4 regions of the Saccharospirillum sp. ABV4_185 genome follow, and region 2 is predicted to be linked to each of the others. Evidence: predicted binding sites of a transcription regulator. Region 2 holds the regulator's gene; each other region holds the start of a gene.
The links. The regulator LexA, encoded in region 2, represses DNA repair genes until DNA is damaged. The targets are predictions, from matches to a motif close to TACTGTNTANNTANACAGTA.
Positions count from the first base shown of each region.

Region 1: the regulator LexA is predicted to act here: its motif matches at 1,254-1,273, upstream of dinB (DNA polymerase IV).
Region 3: the regulator LexA is predicted to act here: its motif matches at 1,516-1,535, upstream of uvrA (excinuclease ABC subunit UvrA).
Region 4: the regulator LexA is predicted to act here: its motif matches at 1,037-1,056, upstream of recA (recombinase RecA).

Region 1 covers NZ_JBSWUW010000001.1:2,265,823-2,268,025, reverse strand. Annotated here, with positions in the region: gene ACXAE6_RS10610 (TetR/AcrR family transcriptional regulator) at 1-182, shown strand, start outside; gene dinB (DNA polymerase IV) at 93-1,208, opposite strand; gene ACXAE6_RS10600 (helix-turn-helix domain-containing protein) at 1,589-2,203, shown strand, end outside.
Region 2 covers NZ_JBSWUW010000001.1:2,981,347-2,983,549, reverse strand. Annotated here, with positions in the region: gene ACXAE6_RS14185 (alpha/beta hydrolase) at 1-697, opposite strand, end outside; gene lexA (transcriptional repressor LexA) at 772-1,380, shown strand; gene dnaQ (DNA polymerase III subunit epsilon) at 1,402-2,148, opposite strand; gene rnhA (ribonuclease HI) at 2,150-2,203, opposite strand, start outside.
Region 3 covers NZ_JBSWUW010000001.1:2,301,229-2,303,431, forward strand. Annotated here, with positions in the region: gene uvrA (excinuclease ABC subunit UvrA) at 1-1,467, opposite strand, end outside; gene ACXAE6_RS10770 (MFS transporter) at 1,616-2,203, shown strand, end outside.
Region 4 covers NZ_JBSWUW010000001.1:2,456,937-2,459,139, reverse strand. Annotated here, with positions in the region: gene recA (recombinase RecA) at 1-987, opposite strand, end outside; gene ACXAE6_RS11515 (CinA family protein) at 1,088-1,582, opposite strand; gene mutS (DNA mismatch repair protein MutS) at 1,643-2,203, shown strand, end outside.

The DNA.
Region 1 (2,203 bases), 720 kb from region 2:
GGTTGCAACGCCCGGACGACTTCAAGCTGTTTATAACCCAGGCTGAGTACTACCCCTACGTGTCTCAGACAGCGGCTTATCAGCGACTGCGTTCATTGCTCGGCGAGCGGCTCCCTGAGCTCAATGGACGACTGATGGACCGCATCTACACCACCACTGGTCAAACCTTCGAACAAGGCTAATTGCTGGTTCAATGCCTGGTCGGTAAAACGCACGCCCAAACCCAGCAGACGGACCGGCTCATCCCGACGCTGCCAGGCTTCGCTCAGCAGCGTCCGGAAAGACGCCACGGTGACCGGCATAGCGCGCTCCACCGTGGTTTGCTGGAACGACCGGAAGCGCATTTTCAGGAACACCCGGCCGATGCCGCCGCGCTGCGACCGCTTGGCCAGGCGTCCCTGCAATTCGTCGAACAAGACCACCAGCTGTTGCTGGCAGCTTGCTTCATCGGGTAAATCGGTTGGATAGGTGTGTTCGACACTGAGCGACTTGGCATAACGTTCGGTACGCACCGGCCGCTCATCCTCACCACGCGCCAGCTGATAGAGGCGCGGCCCGAAACGACCAAAGCGATCCACCAGCGTCATCAACGAAGCCTGTTGCAGATCACCACAGGTTCGAAACCCCAACTGATGCATGCGTTCGGCGGTTTTCTGTCCAACCCCAAACAATCGCTCAACCGGCAGCGCCTGTACGAACTCAGCGACCCGATCCGGGGTGATAACACAGAGACCGTCGGGCTTGTTCCAGTCCGAAGCGATCTTAGCCAGATATTTGTTAGGGGCGACACCCGCGGAGACGGTAATGCCCAGTTCGCGCTTGATTTCAGCACGCAGATGTTCGGCCAGGCGGGTCGCACTGCCAGCAAAGGCGGAGCTCTCCGATACATCCAGAAAAGCTTCGTCGAGCGACAAGGGTTCGATCTGGTCGGTATAGCGCATGAAAATGGCGCGCATCTGGCGGGAAACAGATCGGTAAACGTCGAAACGCGATGGTTGGATGATTAACCCGGGACACAAGGATCGTGCCCGCGCCGTCGGCATGGCCGAGCGAACACCAAAGGCCCGGGCTTCATAGTTGCAGGTCGACAGCACGCCTCTGGGTCCCTGCCCGCCAACCGCCACAGGCTGACCGCGCAACTCGGGAAAATCACGCATTTCCAGCGCCGCATAATAACAATCGCAATCGATATGGATAATCTTCCGCAACGCCAAAACCGTCGCCTCACTGCCGCTTTACCCGCCGGCACAATATACTGTATATAATCACAGCACTCCAGCGACAGCGGACGGTCAAAACCACGCATAAAGCCCCGTCCGCAGTGAATACGGACGAGAAAGGGGTCGAAGAAGTTACTGGAGGGGTATAGCAGAAGAGACTCGGAGCAACAGTCGAAAGTGTTGGCCTTCCCGGCCGGATCCCTGCTCAGTCTATGGATATCACTTCCCTGTGAAGGCGCCAGACTCCCTTCAGCGCTCAATGATATTCTGCAATGGCTCAGGGTGATGGTACAGTCACAAAGGTAGCCAAAATAACGACAAAAAACGCCATGTTTATAGCTCAAGCCTCAGCCACAGAAGTTTTCCAGATGCCGGTTGGAGGCCCACCTGACTACAATGTCCTGGAAGATGGACTGGCTGTGCAAATCGGTCAGAATTTGCGCACGGTACGCAGTTATCTGGGGTTGGGTCAGCGTGACTTAAGCGAACGGATACAGGTGTCGCTCAGTCAGTACCGCAAATACGAAGCCGGACAAGACTTCCCCCGACTGCACTCAGCCCTGCTGTGGTCACTGGAAACCGGCATACCGACCCACTGGCTGTTTTATGGCACGCGCTATCAACAATGGTTGAAGTTGCCATTCAAACCCGCCTGGGTTCCGGTGCTCTATTTCGTGAATCGCGCCCCGGACTGGGCACTGGAAGCGTTGAACTCGGTACTGAAAGGCTTGTTGCGCGAATACAATGCAGCTGACAATCCTTTCGCAAGTTTGGCGGAGCTACGCAGCAGTCTCAGCCATCAGCTGTTACGTGATCCTTATTACCGAGCCATAGCGGAAAAGTTGCGTGACTTCCGCCTTGCCAGGGGTACCTCGCAAGAAGAGGTTGCCCGTTTGATGGGCGTGTCGATGGCGGCTTATCGCAAATACGAAACACCCGAACTGTGCCCGCACTACAGCATCAATCTGATCATGCGCTTCTGG
Region 2 (2,203 bases):
GGTGGGCATCCAGCGATGGACGAATGGCCTGGCCGCCAGTGGTCTTCCAACCACCAAACCAACCCCCTTTTTTCAGCAATTGGCGAAACAACTGCCGCACTTCCATTTCTTCGCCCGGCCCTTTTACCCAGGCGCTTTTAAGCAGACGAATACGCTGAATCAACTTGGCTCCGGGCAACCAATAAAGGCGACGTGGCGGTAACTGGTGGGAATTAACGAACAACAGCTCCGGCAGCGTCTCACCGTAGGCCAGAGTTCGGCTGATCAACTCACAGCCCATACCGCGAGCAATAACGGCTGGTTTGTGGCCACAGCGTTCTTCAATAAACGCGAACACAGATGGCAGATCATACTCAGCCATAATGTCCAGCGTATTGGTTTGCGGTCGTTGGTTGCGCGATGACAAACCATGGCCCCGCCAATCCAATAACCAGACATCGTAACCTTGACGTACCAACTCACCAGCAGTACCGCCAACACCATAATCCAACCACTGCCAGTGGTTGTAGAACGCATCGTGAACCAACAATAGCGGCAACGCCTTGGTCACTTTTTCCTGATGCAGACGCACCAGTGCGATCTCGACGGTTTTGTCGGTGCTGTTGTTTGGTTTCAGGGAATAGACATCTTCGTAGACGCCTTCTTTGAATTCCGCACTGGCCAAAGCCACCGGGAAAAGTTCACTGCTACTTTTCAAGCCTTTAGAGTCCTTTACAGTGAGCGTAGCCTGTATATAATCACAGCTACTGTATAAAAAAACAGGGCGACACTATGCTGAAACTGACCGCTCGTCAACAAGAGGTGCTGGATATCATTAAAGAGCACCTTGGCGCCACCGGCTACCCACCGACCCGGGCGGAAATCGCCCAACGGCTCGGTTTTAAATCCCCCAATGCGGCGGAAGAACACCTCAAAGCCCTGGCCCGTAAAGGGGCTATAGAGATGGTCTCCGGTGCCTCACGTGGTATCCGACTGCCGGAGTCCGAAGCTGAAGCCGGCATTCCCGTCGTCGGTCGTGTTGCTGCCGGTTCCCCCATTCTGGCTCAGGAACAGATTGAGGAATTCATCGAAATTCCCACCGGTCTGTTCAACCCCAAAGCCGATTATTTGCTTCAGGTACAGGGGCTCAGTATGAAAGACATCGGCATACTGGAAGACGATCTAATCGCGGTTCACAAGACCGATCAAGCCCGCAATGGCGATATTGTTGTTGCCCGAGTTGGTGAAGATGTCACCGTCAAACGCTATGAACGCGAGGGCGGCATTGTAACGCTCTACCCGGAAAATACCGACTTTGATCCGATTAAGGTCGACCTGGAACAGGACGACTTTGCCATCGAAGGTCTCTACGTCGGCGTTATTCGCCGGACGCTGCACTAAGAGCACCGCCCGGCAAACGCATCACTCCGGTCGCGCTCCCGGCTCATTCGAGCTATTCCACAGGGGCGCGGCGCCGGATTTCTTCTCAATCATCGCCAGCATCTGTTGATGCGCTTCGCGCTCTGCGGCCGTAGGTTCAATAACGACCAAGCGCTCTCCAGCCGCCATTACCGCACTGGCGTCAAAACTCACTTCGTCATTATTGGACTGGGGTTCTTCATCCAGAATCAACGCCGTCTGGCCGCCAGTCATCATCAGATAAACGTCGGCGAGAATCTCTGAGTCAAGCAAAGCGCCGTGCAGTGTACGGTGGCTGTTATCGATATCATAGCGTTTGCACAACGCATCCAGGGAAGCCTTGGCTCCCGGATGTTTTTCACGCGCCAGCATCAGCGTATCGAGCACGGTGCAATGACTGTCCAACCGACCGAAGCGGCTGTCGCCCTCGGCAGCCAGTCGATCGAACTCCATTTGCAGGAAGCCCATATCGAAGGCGGCGTTATGGATGACTAATTCAGCACCGGCGACAAACTGCCAGAAGTCGTCAGCAATATCGCGGAACTTGGGCGCATCCTTAACCTTCTCATTATTAATGCCGTGAACCGCTACCACTTCATCGGGAATGTCGCGCTCCGGGTTGATGTAGTAGTGAAAGTGCCGGCCAGTATGTTTACGGCCGACCAGTTCGACACACCCAACTTCGACGATGCGATCGCCCTTGTTGGGGCTCAGACCGGTGGTTTCCGTATCCAGTACAATCTGTCGCATATCAACCTCGCTTAATAATGTCGTCGACGCCCTGATTAGCCAGCGCATCGGCACG
Region 3 (2,203 bases), 680 kb from region 2:
ACCGCCGGATAGCGTATCGGCGCTGCGATCGAGGGTTAAATAGTCGAGCCCGACGTTGACCAGAAAGCTCAACCGCTGGCCGATTTCGCGCAGAATTTTATCGGCGATCTGGGCTCTGGAACCGGTCAGGCTCAGCGTCTCGAAATAGCTCAGCGCATCGCCGATGGCCATGTGCGTCACTTCCGGCAGGTTGATGCCGTTAACGAAAACATGACGCGCGCTTTCTTTCAGGCGTGAACCGTGACAGCCGGGGCAGTCCTGTTCGGTGAGGAATTTTGACAGCTCTTCGCGAACCATCTGGCTGTCGGTTTCACGATAGCGCCGTTCCATATTGGGCATCACACCTTCGAAGGTGTGCTGGCGGCTGTAGACTGCGCCGCGGCTGTTTACATAGGAGAATTCGATCTCGGTATTGCCACTGCCTTCGAGCACGATCTTCTGGAATTTCTTCGGCAGTTTGTTAAAGGCTACATCGATATCGACGCCGTAATGTTCGCCCAACGCCTGTATCTGGCTGAAGTAATAAACGGCGCGTCGATCCCAACCGGAGATGGCACCTTCGGCCAGCTTCAGGCTCGGGTCGCGCACGACCTTGCCGCCGTCGAAGTAATGCTTCATGCCCAGGCCGTCACACTGCTCACAGGCGCCGGCCGGGTTGTTGAAGGAAAACATGCGCGGTTCGAGTTCGGCAATAGAGTAACCGCAGACCGGACAGGCAAAGCGGTCGGAGAACAGCAGGTCATCGCCGTCGCCATCCATCCATACCACCTTGGCGGTACCGCCGGATAAAGTCAGGCAGGTCTCGAAGGATTCGGCTAAACGCAGTTTCAGATCGTCACGCACTTTAAAGCGATCGACTACGGCTTCGATGCTGTGCTTGCGCTTTTTATCCAGCGCCGGTACTTCGTCCAGATCCATCACTGTGCCGTCGACGCGCACGCGCACAAAACCCTGGCTGCGCAGTTCGTTGAAAACGTGCAGGTGTTCGCCTTTGCGGTCGTCGATCAGCGGCGCCAACATCATCAGCTTGGAACCTTCCGGCTGCGCCAGCACCTGATCGACCATCTGGCTGATAGTCTGAGCAGCCAGCGGCTCGTCGTGATGCGGACAGCGTGGCTCGCCGACGCGCGCGTAAAGCAGACGCAAATAATCGTAGATTTCGGTGGTGGTGCCGACCGTCGAACGCGGGTTGTGACTGGTGGTTTTCTGCTCGATGGAGATGGCCGGAGACAAGCCTTCGATGTGATCGACATCGGGCTTTTCCATCATCGACAGAAACTGGCGGGCGTAGGTCGACAAGGATTCGACATAGCGCCGCTGGCCCTCGGCATAAAGCGTATCAAAGGCCAGTGAGGACTTGCCGGAACCGGAAAGACCGGTCAGCACGACCAGTTGATCACGCGGGATTTCCACGTCGATATTTTTCAGGTTATGGGTACGAGCCCCCTGGACGATAATTTTGTCCATCTGTTCCTCTTGGCGTTACAGCTGCGGTCAGACACAAAAGCGAAAGTGTACTGTATGTATGTACAGAACCCAAGCGGCGCCACTGGTTCGATCTTTTCTGATAAGATGCGCGCCTTCGCACTCGGTTGGATACGTAGACTGACCCGTCATGGCTTTCAATTCCCTGGAAAAACGCGCGCTCTTCGGGCTGGGAACACTCTATGCCGCTCGTATGTTAGGGCTGTTTATGGTGCTGCCTGTCCTGACGCTCTACGGTCAGCATTTGCTTGGCGCCAGCACTCAGACTCTGGGCCTGGCGCTGGGCATTTATGGTGTCACTCAGGCGCTGTTACAAATTCCTTTAGGCATGTTGTCGGATCGTTTCGGTCGCAAGCCGGTTATTCTGGCCGGACTGCTGGTGTTCTTCGCCGGTTCAGTGCTGGCGGCGCTGGCGGATGATGTACTCTGGCTGATTGTCGGGCGTGCTTTGCAGGGCAGTGGTGCCATTGCCAGCGTGGTGCTGGCCTTGCTGGCCGACTACACCCGCGACGGCGAACGCACCAAGGCGATGGCCATTGTCGGTGCGGTTATTGGCGGTTCCTTCGTCTTGGCGGTCATGGTTGGTCCCTGGCTGGCAGGCGGTTTTGGTCTGGCCGGGCCGTTCTGGGCGACCGCTGCATTAGCTTTGCTCAGCATGCTGATCCTGTTGTGGTTGCCGCAACCGCCAGCGCCTGTCGTACATCGCGAACGACAATGG
Region 4 (2,203 bases), 520 kb from region 2:
GGTCACCAGATAGGCTTCACGGATTTTAGCTTCAATGGCCTGCGCCACTTCCGGATTATCTTCCAGATACTTGGCGGCATTTGCCTTGCCCTGGCCGATCTTATCGCCCTGATAGCTGTACCAGGCGCCGGATTTTTCCACCAGCCCCAGCTTCACACCCAGATCGATCACCTCACCCATATGATAGATACCCTTACCATAATGGATCTGGAACTCGGCCTGTTTGAACGGCGGTGCCACCTTGTTCTTAACCACCTTGACCCGGGTTTCAGAACCGACCACTTCGTCGCCTTCTTTGATGGTACCGGTGCGGCGAATGTCGAGGCGGACCGAGGAATAGAACTTCAGCGCATTACCACCGGTGGTGGTTTCCGGGCTGCCGAACATGACACCGATCTTCATACGAATCTGGTTAATAAAGATCACCAGGCAGTTGGCGGTCTTGATGTTGCCGGTGATCTTACGCAGTGCCTGAGACATCAAACGCGCTTGCAGACCAACGTGCATATCGCCCATTTCGCCTTCGATTTCAGCTTTGGGAACCAGGGCGGCAACGGAGTCGATGACGATAACGTCGACGGCGTTGGAGCGCACCAGCATGTCGGCGATTTCCAGTGCCTGCTCGCCGGTATCGGGCTGGGACACCAAAAGGTCGTCAACATTAACGCCCAGCTTGTTGGCGTAGGAAGGGTCCAACGCATGCTCGGCATCAACGAAGGCGCAGGTGCCACCGGCTTTCTGAGCTTCAGCAACGACCTGCAGCGTCAAGGTGGTTTTACCCGAGGCTTCTGGTCCGTAGATCTCCACGACCCGGCCTTTTGGCAAACCGCCAATGCCCAGGGCGATATCCAACCCCAGGGAGCCAGTGGAAATCGCCGGCACGGATACGTGCTTTTGGTCGCCCATGCGCATTACCGAACCCTTGCCGAACTGACGTTCGATCTGGCTTAAGGCTGCGGATAAGGCTTTCTCTTTATTGGTGTCCATGGTGTTCCCCCTGAGGCTGTCGACGGGTGTCAGACTCGCCAACACCTTTTACTGTATGAATGAACAGTATTCTGGCACAGGTCAGCCTGCACCGACAAGTTCAAATTGTATTGGCTAAGCGTTCCAGCAAACCCGACAGGGCTGCTTGAACAGTTTGCTCGCGTACGGCGGCTCGATCGCCGCCAAATTGAAAACGTTCTGCCTGAGTCTGATCACTCAGTGCCCAGCCGATCCAGACCGTGCCAACGGGTTTTTCCGCACTGCCACCACCGGGCCCGGCAACGCCGGTCACAGCGACGCAATAATCAACCCCGGCCTGACGCCGGCCAGCTTCAGCCATAGCGCGCGCCACCTGTTCACTGACCGCACCATGGCGCTCAATGGCTTGAGCGGGCACGCCCAGCGCTTGCTTGAGTTCATTGGAATAGGTAACCCAACCACCTTCGTACCAGTCCGAACTCCCGGCTTTATCGGTTAAGGCGGCGGCGATCATTCCGCCGGTACAACTTTCCACGGTAACCAGACGTGAACCAGACGCCAGCAGTCTTTGAGCTAATCGAACGATGTTCTGATCGTCGCTGACCATACGTTTCATCCTGCCCCTGATTCGAATACCATGAGCGGCTCTTCACGGATCAACCAAGACCCTCACCGCATGTCGCAAACCACCAGTAAAAATCAACACACCCCCATGATGCAACAGTACCTGAAGATCAAAGGTCAGCATCCAGATGATCTGGTGTTTTACCGCATGGGTGACTTCTACGAACTGTTCTACGGCGACGCTAAAGAAGCCGCCCGCCTGCTCGACATCACCCTGACGCAACGCGGTCAAAGCGCTGGCGAGCCTATTCCGATGGCGGGTATTCCCTACCATTCCGCCGAAGGCTATATCGGCCGACTGGTGCGTCAAGGGCATACGGTTGCCATCGCCGAGCAGATTGGTGATCCCGCCGCAGCCAAAGGCCCGGTCGAGCGCAAGGTGGTAAGGGTACTGACACCCGGCACCCTAAGCGATGAAGCCTTTCTAAACGACCGCCAGGAAAGCCTGCTGGTGGCGTTAATCGAACGTGACAATGGCTTCGGTCTGGCCGCTCTGGATATGGCCTCCGGCCGTTTCACCGTGCAACTGCTGAGCAGTCAGGAAGCGTTGATTGCCGAGCTGGAACGCCTGCGCCCAAGTGAGTTGCTGTTGCCCGAAGACGACCCGGCGCCG